Regions from separate parts of the Paenibacillus sp. FSL F4-0097 genome, predicted to be linked through region 1. Evidence: riboswitches for the same ligand, from Rfam matches in the RefSeq annotation. Region 1 holds a riboswitch; the other holds the start of a gene.

Region 1 (4,958 bases):
CATGGATTACAGATTTTATGGAGCAGTTTGGTTACTTCGGTATTTTTCTGATGCTGGCCTTTGAAAATATATTTCCACCAATTCCTTCAGAAGTGATCCTGCCCTTTGGAGGGTTTATGACCACTACGACGAGCTTAACTATACCTGGTGTAATCATTGCTGCCACGGCTGGATCACTACTGGGTGCAGTAATTCTCTATTATATTGGCCGATTATTGGATGTGAGCCGGTTAGAGAAACTGGTTGAACGCTGGGGGGGCCTAATTCGCGTCACTAAAAAAGATATCCACAAGGCTGACGCCTGGTTTGATAAATATGGCTATTGGACTGTATTGTTTTGTCGGATGGTTCCGCTGGTCCGCAGTCTGATTTCGATTCCGGCGGGAATGTCAGGTATGAAATTTGGAGTATTTATGATCTTCACAACGATTGGCACATTGGGATGGAATTTGCTGCTTGTGCTTATTGGCGCGGCTTTGGGCGAATCCTGGGAAGACATTGCCATGTACATGGATGTGTACTCCAATGTGGTCTATGTACTAATTGCTGGCGGATTAGTTATTCTTGGGTTTCTGTACTTCCGCAAACGCAGCCGGAGAATGAACACTGAGGGCTAAGCGGGTGGAGGACTGATAATAGAAATGACTATTAAAAAGGAGGGAAACACATGGAGCTATTAACGATTATTAAAGCCATTATTTTGGGGCTTGTTGAAGGTTTAACCGAATTTGCTCCAGTATCCTCCACAGGTCATATGATTATTGTTGATGATATGTGGCTGAAATCACAGGAGTTATTTGGACAATATACGGCAAATACCTTCAAAATAGTTATTCAACTGGGTTCTATATTAGCGGTTGTTGTGATTTTTAGAAATCGATTCATTGATCTGTTGGGCTTAAGGCGTTTCAGCCGTAAGCAGTTGGATCCTGTAACAGAGAAGCTACCGCAGTTAGAGCAGGGCGGGCACCTCAAGCTGACACAGGTTCTGGTAGGGTTAGTGCCTGCAGGTGTGTTAGGTGTTCTGTTTAATGATTATATTGATGAGCATTTATTCTCTACCTCAACGGTGTTAATTGGTCTAGTGATCGGGGCTATATTAATGATTATTGCGGATCTGTTTGGGCCGAAGAAGATCAGAACTGAGAGTGTAGATCAGATTACATACAAACAGGCACTTGGTGTAGGTCTTGTACAGTGTTTTTCGTTATGGCCTGGATTTTCACGCTCGGGCTCGACGATTTCTGGTGGCGTAATCCTCGGGATGAGCCATCGTGCCGCTGCTGATTTTACGTTTATTATGGCAGTACCCATCATGGCAGGTGCCAGTCTGTTGTCACTGATGAAGAACTGGCAATATTTCACCATGGACGCGCTGCCGTTTTTTATTGCAGGCTTTATTAGTGCCTTCCTATTTGCGCTGTTATCGATGCGTTTCTTCTTAAAACTGATCAATCGTATCAAGCTCTTACCGTTTGCTATATACCGTATAATTCTTGCTGCTGTAGTATATTTCGTATTTTTCTAAGTCCGTTATAAGGAATCGATATAACAGAAGCCCCAGTAATCTATTGCAGATTGCTGGGGCTTTCACGTATGATGACATCAGATTAAGACACTCAAATGATGAATGATATCGGAGACAGGTGCTGACCGGAAAATAGTAATTCGGTAGGCTTAATAGGGAAATTCGGTTCGAAGCCGATGCGGTCCCGCCACTGTAACGGAAGAATCTCGAGCAACAGAGGTCACTGGCAATTTACTACTGCTGGGAAGACTGCTCAAGATGTTGACGCCGCTAGCCAGGAGACCTGCCTGTTTCAACAGCACTGCTTCACCTACGGAAGATAGGGAGGTGTTAGACGTTAACCATGGGTATATCATGGGCGTCTTTCCCTTTGACTTTTTTAGGGAAGGGCGCTCTTTTTTATAGGAAAGCAAGTAGTTTTGGAGTTTGAAATAAGAGATTGAAGAGGGAGTGTATCGAAATGACGAATAAGGTAAAAGTAAGCAATCTTGGATATCCGAGAATCGGAAAGAACCGCGAATGGAAAAAGGCACTGGAGGCATTCTGGCAGGGGAAAATAAATGAGGAGCAATTCCGCTCCGAAATGGCAGCAATCCAGCTGCAGCATTTGAAGACCCAGCAAGAAGCAGGAATTGAGCTTATTCCGGTAAATGATTTTACATTTTATGATCATGTGTTGGATGCGGCTGTTATGTTTGGAATCGTACCTCCACGGTATGCGTATGATGGCGGCGACATCGGGCTTGATCTTTATTTTGCAATGGCCCGTGGTAATGCTGAGGCTACTGCCTGCGAGATGACCAAATGGTTCAATACGAACTATCACTATATCGTTCCAGAGATCGGCACACAAACACCACGCCTGACTGAAAACAAACCTCTAGCGGCTTATCGTTTTGCTAAATCGCAGGCAGGGATTGAAGGTAAACCGGTACTTTTAGGTCTGTATACCTTCCTTAAGCTGTCCAAAGGTTACGCAGCGGCAGATATCGCCAAGATTGCTGCACGTTTTGTTCCAGTCTATGTTCAACTGCTACAGGAACTGAAGCAAGAAGGGGTAAGCTGGGTACAAATCGATGAGCCAGCGATTGTTACAGGCATAAGTAAAGAAGAATTAACACTGCTTAACTCGATATACACAGACATTGCCGGCTCCGTGCCGGGCTTGAATATTATTTTACAGACGTATTTTGAAGCTGCTGAGCCGCTGGAGGCACTGCTAGAGCTGCCTGTTCAAGGCTTGGGTCTTGACTTTGTGCACGATGGTGGAACGAATCTGGCTTCCATCGAACGTCTTGGCTGGCCGAAGGACAAATGGCTGGGTGCCGGAATTATTGATGGACGGAACATTTGGCGTTCCGATTTAGACGCCAAGCTGCAACTGGTAGAAAAGCTCAGCGTTCATGTACCGCTTGATCGTCTTATTCTTCAGCCTTCTTGCAGTCTGCTGCATGTCCCAGTCACCGTTCAAGGTGAAGTGAAGCTGAAGGCGACAGTTAAGAATGCGTTAGCCTTTGCCGATGAGAAGCTTAAAGAGCTTAGTCTGCTCGGAGCAGCCATCGCAGATAAAGGAGAAGCTTCTCAAGCAGCGCTGGCCGCTAGTCGTGAAGCTATTGCAGCGTTCCGCGCACTACCTGAGCGTGGCCGTAAGGATGTGGCGGAGCAAGTGCTTGCACTTGCAGCTCTACCAGACCAACGCAGTCTGCCTTTTGCTGAGCGCTTAAAGGTGCAGCAAGAGAAATGGCAGCTTCCACTTCTGCCAACCACTACAATTGGTAGCTTTCCGCAGACAGTCGAAGTGCGCCAGGCGAGATTGAAATGGCGTAAAGGGGTCTGGAATCAGGAGCGTTATGATGGATTTGTTCGTGAGCAGATCGCGGATGCAATTACCTTCCAAGAAAAGCTAGGTCTGGATGTTCTGGTCCACGGCGAGTTCGAGCGTACAGATATGGTGGAGTTTTTCGGAGAAAAGCTGGATGGATACTTGTTTACTAGTAATGGCTGGGTTCAATCCTACGGTTCCCGTTGCGTTAAGCCGCCGGTGATCTACGCGGATATTGCATTTATACAGCCTATGACTGTTAAAGAAAGTGTCTATGCACAATCGTTGACGAAGCTTCCGGTTAAAGGAATGTTGACGGGCCCTGTTACTATCCTCAATTGGTCATTTGTACGTGATGATCTCAGCCGGGAAGAGGTAGCCAATCAAATTGCTCTTGCCCTTCGCCATGAAGTAAAAGCGTTGGAAGATGCAGGCATCGAAATGATTCAAGTGGATGAGCCGGCTATTCGTGAAGGACTTCCGCTAAAGGCAGAAGACCGTGAGCATTACCTGAACTGGGCAGTGAAGTCGTTCCGTGTTGCCACGAACCATGTGAAGGCTACGACACAAATTCATACGCATATGTGCTATAGCGAATTTAATGACATGATCGATTCAATATCGGCTATGGATGCTGATGTAATCTCCATTGAGACTTCACGTAGCCATGGTGAGCTGATTATCAGCTTTGAGGAGCAGGCCTATGATAAAGGAATCGGTCTTGGAGTGTACGACATCCATAGCCCGCGGGTTCCAGCTGTCGAAGAAATGACTGCGAATATCGATCGTGCGCTGCGGGTGCTTGACCCTGAACAGTTCTGGATTAATCCGGATTGCGGTCTGAAAACGCGTGGCTGGCAGGAGACAGAGGATGCACTACGTAACATGGTAAGAGCTGCTGCTATTGCGAGGGAAAAGACAGGGGTTATTGCTTCTAAATAGACTTAAATAAATTAGAGCCAGGGTAATTTACCCTGGCTTTTTAGTTCAATTATTTTTTTGTAATCAGCTACTTGATAATAATTCTCAATCTTGTTAGAATGAAAAAGAAAAAGAAGGAACCGTGGAGGGTCCCTTTAGGCATTTACTTATTTACTTTCGAAAGTTTTGCAATCTGTTTCTTCTGCGCGTTTTGGTTCTTGGGAGCTGTGGAAAGCTACGAAGATCGATTCAGCGCTGCATTTGTTCTCTTCTGCCCAGTGGGTGCAGGAGTTAACTTCACAAACTACGTCTTTTGCCATGAGGGTTCACCTCCCCTTTTAGTAATTGACAGTATCATTCAAAGAACGGCTCTGTTCAGCAAGGTGGAGCTTGTCTCAGCAAAGCCGTGTCACGCCCTCATTCATTATGAATAGAGGGTATTTGGATTTTTTTACTAGGTTAGACGTGGTAATTGTACCAAATAATGAGTTTGTAAGCAAATGAGTTCTTTAACTTTCAGGACCCCTCCCACATAAAAAATATGTCCAATAAGAGCCGCAGAAATGCGGCTTTTTGTGTATTTCAACATGAAAAACCAAAAGAAATTTACCGAAATTCCATATTCCAGTGCAACCTTCCAAGTTTTGGGGCGTCAAAGAAATGAGAGACGGAAGAGATCTGTATAGA
Region 2 (4,958 bases), 2.9 Mb from region 1:
CTTCGGTCTTAAGTGCGATTATCTTTGGAAATATTTCCGCTTTGGCGATTTACGAAATATTAAGGGATCATGCTGTATTTATGACCTCGATCCATGCGATATTTTTAAATCCAATGTTTCTTATTACCGGAGCCTATCTTGGCGTTTATTTAATTTATCGGTTGATGATAATTTCGTATGACGAGGTTTATATGTGATGGGTACAATACAAATAGGGGTGTTCCCGCGTAGGGACACCCCTATTTGTGTTGTTAACAGGACGGATGCTTAAGAGGACTTTCCTACAACGTTTGCTCCGCTCTTCGTGATCTTGTAGGTGATGATATCCCCATTCCAGAAGTGGAATTTTAGGATAACCTCGCCGTCTTTAACATCTTTAAAGAACGCGGGAAGCAGCTTGATTTCTTTAGTGTTATAAGAAGGTGAGAAGGTATTGCCGAATTCCTTAAATGGAGTCCAGTCCTGCGGACCTGCATTGCCACCAGCGGTATATACAGCTTCCATTGTGGCAAGCTGGTTACCATTAAAGGTGGTCGGAATGGCAAAGGATTCAGTCGTGCCTTTTGCATCGCTTAATTTAGCTGTGTCATACACAATCACCTTAAGTCTCCACGCAACACCCTTGTTGAATTTCAGAGTCAGCACGGCATTTTCACCGTATTTTTGGGAAGCTGTGAGCTTTTTGAGTTGGCTGGCTTTGAGGATGAGCTCCTCACCATTTAATGTGTAATCTTTACCTTTGGTCAGATATTTTCCGTTGGCACTAATGGTGGTTAGCTTATTGCCGTTCAGGTTTAGCTTAACCTTGGTATCTTTGATTTGTGCACCTTTTTTTAGGTAGACCAAATCGCTTTCGGTGCTGGAGGAACGCTCCTTCAGACCAGACATTAATACATTGTGGAGTTCAGGATCAGACCACTTATAAGTTTTACGGTTGAAATGCTGCCCGTTATCCCAGAGCATGGAAGTCATTTTCTTTTCTTTCAAATAATAAGTCAGATACTCGAAGAATTTAAGCTTCTCGCCCTGTTCAATCACACCTGTGTCTTTATCGAAACCTAATAAACCAAATTCGCCGACGATGACAGGGATGCCTTTAGCTACAAATGTATTGTAAACGTTATCAAAAGTTTGAGTGATATCGTTTTTTGTATCTTTTTCAAATGTGGTGTAGCCGGCAATGTTCACACTAAAAGGCCAGAAGCCATAGAAGTGAACGGTCGCAATAATATTCGGATCGTTTAGAGCCGTAATCGTCTTATAGAGATGATCCATTCTTGTTTGTGTAGGTGAAGACTCTAATGAAGGTAATACAAGTGGGCGGAGGTCGTTTTTCCCACCGGATTTCCGCACGATCTGATAGAAGGAGTTATTGAGTTCAGTAAGCATTTGCTCCATTTTTGCTTCGTCTGTGCTTCCACCATCGGTGAACCGAGGTTCATTTATGCTCTCGAACATCAGCTTATCGGATTTGTCCTTAAAGCGATCGGCAATTTGAGTCCAGGCTGCATTATAACGCGCCAGCGTTTCATCGTGTTTTTCTTCCATATGGCTTACCCATAGCCAGGAATCATGATGGACATTAATCATGACATAAAGCTTGGCGTCCAGTGCCCAGCCGACAACTTCTTCCACACGGTCGAGGTAGGCTTTTTCTAGGGTATAGTCTGGTGCCGCACCCATGTGAGTATCCCAGGTCACAGGAATCCGAATACTTTTATAGCCTTGAGCGGCGATCTTTTTAATAAGTTCTTGGGTCACACGAGGATTGCCCCAGGAGGTTTCGTCCTCACCTGTAGCATCTAAAGTATTACCGAGGTTCCATCCGGGCTGCATTTCGTCTACATAGGATTGGATCTTACTCTTTGGCGCTGCCTTAGCTTGTTGCTCATCCTTAGTTGCAGCTGCAGCCATGGATGAGAACAGAGAGAGCAGAAGAGCGGTGACAAGTGTCAATGATAAGAAGGATTTCTGGATTCGCGTAGTCATTGAATTCTCCTTTGTGAGATAAATTTAGGATGCTTGGACCTGGCTTTGACGCTGTACTTGGTGGTTAGATGAACACGAACACCTCCAATGTTATTTTTGTAAACGCTTTCTGAATATACCCTAACATAGAATTCACTCAGCGAGTACCTTACTAATTTGTGGCAAATTCATATAAGAATTAGTGATTTAAATTAATTTTCCCCACAGTTGGATAAAGAAATTATTTGAATATCCCTACTCGTAGAAATTGGTTATTCAATAGGATTATCTCTAGCTGCCCGTTATACAAAAAAGAAATATAACATGACAAAAGCATATATATTAGATATGATGAAGCATGAAAATTTAAAATTAGAAATAGGTGCCAACTATGAATGTTGCGGAAGTACAATCATAGATTGGTTAAATGGAAAGCGGGTGTGAATCCCGCGCGGTCCCGCCGCTGTAAAAGAGGAGTCCTTGCAAAATGCCACTGGGAAACTGGGAAGGCAGCAAGGGTGATGATACTTGAGCCAGAATATCTGCCTTTTTCTGTTACACCATCAAACTCTACGATCGATAGAGAGGTGCTTGAATAGTGTTTGCCAGCTAGTATTGTGGTTCACTATCTTAACCTCTTGACGTTTATGTTGAGTGGTTTTTTTTGTGGTTATAAGAAAGTTTATTCTGTTTTTTATCATAGGTATGAAGGGAAGGGTTATGGAAAAATGAAGAAAAATAAGTTTTTAGCGTGGTTACTCATTGTAGCTGTATTTATCACGACATTCTCTACAAGTGTTATCCCAGCTCAAGCAAATGGAGCAAGCTCTACTCTTAAAGGGTACGTAACTGTAGCCGTAGAGAAATTCACCGTAGGCCAAGGGTATATTAAGGAACCTATTAAAGTTCCGATTTATGAAGGCGATAATGGCGCATCTTTAATAACACGTGCGCTAGGTGATGGGAATTATAGATATTTAGGAAATATAGATAGTGGTTTTTATTTATCAGAGGTTAAAGATAGTGGCAGAAGTGAAGTCAATATTCCACAATATATTTTAGATATGATTTCAGCCGATGGGAAAACAGTCGGCACTAAAGCAGACCCAGAGTGGTTAAGTCAGTTTGACTATACCTCCATGTCGGGTTGGATGTATGCAGTAAATAATGTGTTTCCTCCGTTTGGGATGACCGATTATAAGCCTCAAGACGGTGACATCATTCGAACTCAGTTCACCACTTATGGCTATGGTTCTGATCTTGGTGGCTGGGGAGAAATCCCCGTTCAACTTGCCAATAAGGATGCTTTAACTGCGGAAATCGCCGAGATTAACAGTGACCCTAATAAAGAAACTATTTTGGACAGACCAGTAGTACAATCGGCAGTTTATCAAGCCTATTCCGTGCTCGAAAATATGGCAAGCTCTCAAATAAGTGTAGATCATGCACTTGTAGGGCTTAACCATGCATTAGACATAGAACCCCCTGTTATTACAGTAAGTGGCATACAAGATAAACAGGAAGTATCCAATAAAGAAATAAGCTTCAAAGTAGCTGTCACAGACAATGTATATAGTGACATCATTCCAGAAGTGAAGCTGAATGGTGTTACTTTATCACCTGCGAATGGGGAGTACAAAGCTTCTCTGAATTCAGGCAGTAATGCAATTACTGTAACGGCTCTTGACGGAGCTGGAAACAAAACAAATGTAACTTATCAAGTTACTTACAAACTGGAAACTACAGTTGCCGTCAAACAACAGTTAGATAAAAGCCTTGCCTATATTCTAAACACTGTAAAGAATCCGTCGTTTGGAACAGGTAGTGGAGAATGGTCGATCCTTTCTCTGGCACGGGCGAACTATACAGTACCTAACGGTTATTACGATCTTTATTACAACAATGTAGCAACGAAAATAGCATCGATCATTAAAGAGGATGGAAAACTCGACGCCAATAAAAGCACAGAGAATTCCAGAGCGATTCTTGGGCTTACCTCTATCGGAAAAGATATCACAAATGTTGCGGGATATGATCTGAGAAAAGCACTGGCTGATTATCAATATATCCAAAAGCAAGGCAATAATGGTCCGATTTTTGCTCTGATTGCGCTAGATAGCCATAACTATGAGATCCCTGTAGTTGATGGAGTTACAGAACAGACCGCAAGAGAAAAACTAGTTCAGTACATTTTAGATAAAGAGGTTAAAAAAGGTACAGCAGAAGCTGGTGGCTGGGCATTAGGCGTAACCAAAGCCGATGTCGATATGACTGCGATGGCGATGCAAGCTCTTGCACCTTATTATGCAACCCGAGATGATGTAAAAGCCGCCGTGGATCGGGCCATCCAATGGCTGTCCGATAACCAAAACAATCAAGGCGGATTTACAAGCTGGGGAAGCACTAGCAGCGAAAGTATCTCACAGGTAATTGTGGCCTTAACTGGTGTAGGCGTAGATCCGCACACTGACACTAGATTTGTTAAAAGTGGAAATTCACTTATTGATGCACTGCTTAGCTTTGCTGCACCTGAGGGTGGATTTAAGCATATCCTCACAGGCAAAGTGGACAATATGGCAACGGACCAAGGTACGTATGCACTTGTGTCTTATGATCGTCTGATCAATCATAGCAGCCGTCTCTTTGATATGAATGATGTGCAATTAGAACAACCTACTACTGTTGTAGCCAAACAACAATTAAATAAAAGCCTTGCCTATATTCTAAACACTGTAAAGAATCCGTCGTTTGGAACAGGTAGTGGAGAATGGTCGATCCTTTCTCTGGCACGGGCGAACTATACAGTACCTAACGGTTATTACGATCTTTATTACAACAATGTAGCAACGAAAATAGCATCGATCATTAAAGAGGATGGAAAACTCGACGCCAATAAAAGCACAGAGAATTCCAGAGCGATTCTAGGACTTACCTCTATCGGAAAAGATATCACAAATGTTGCGGGATATGATCTGAGAAAAGCACTGGCT

The links. A riboswitch is a leader RNA that binds a small molecule or an ion and turns the genes downstream of it on or off. The one in region 1 is predicted to bind cobalamin.
Region 2: it holds a riboswitch for cobalamin, as region 1 does, so the genes downstream of both, MHH86_RS03840 (S-layer homology domain-containing protein) here and metE (5-methyltetrahydropteroyltriglutamate--homocysteine S-methyltransferase) in region 1, are expected to answer to the same signal.

The regions. Positions count from the first base shown of each region.
Region 1 covers NZ_CP151965.1:4,907,764-4,912,721, reverse strand. The annotation lists gene MHH86_RS22105 (DedA family protein) at 1-617, shown strand, start outside; gene MHH86_RS22100 (undecaprenyl-diphosphate phosphatase) at 668-1,528, shown strand; cobalamin riboswitch at 1,628-1,834, shown strand; gene metE (5-methyltetrahydropteroyltriglutamate--homocysteine S-methyltransferase) at 1,989-4,292, shown strand; gene MHH86_RS22090 (DUF1540 domain-containing protein) at 4,439-4,591, opposite strand.
Region 2 covers NZ_CP151965.1:875,974-880,931, forward strand. The annotation lists gene MHH86_RS03830 (transposase) at 1-197, shown strand, start outside; gene MHH86_RS03835 (cellulase family glycosylhydrolase) at 268-1,989, opposite strand; cobalamin riboswitch at 2,332-2,533, shown strand; gene MHH86_RS03840 (S-layer homology domain-containing protein) at 2,697-4,958, shown strand, end outside.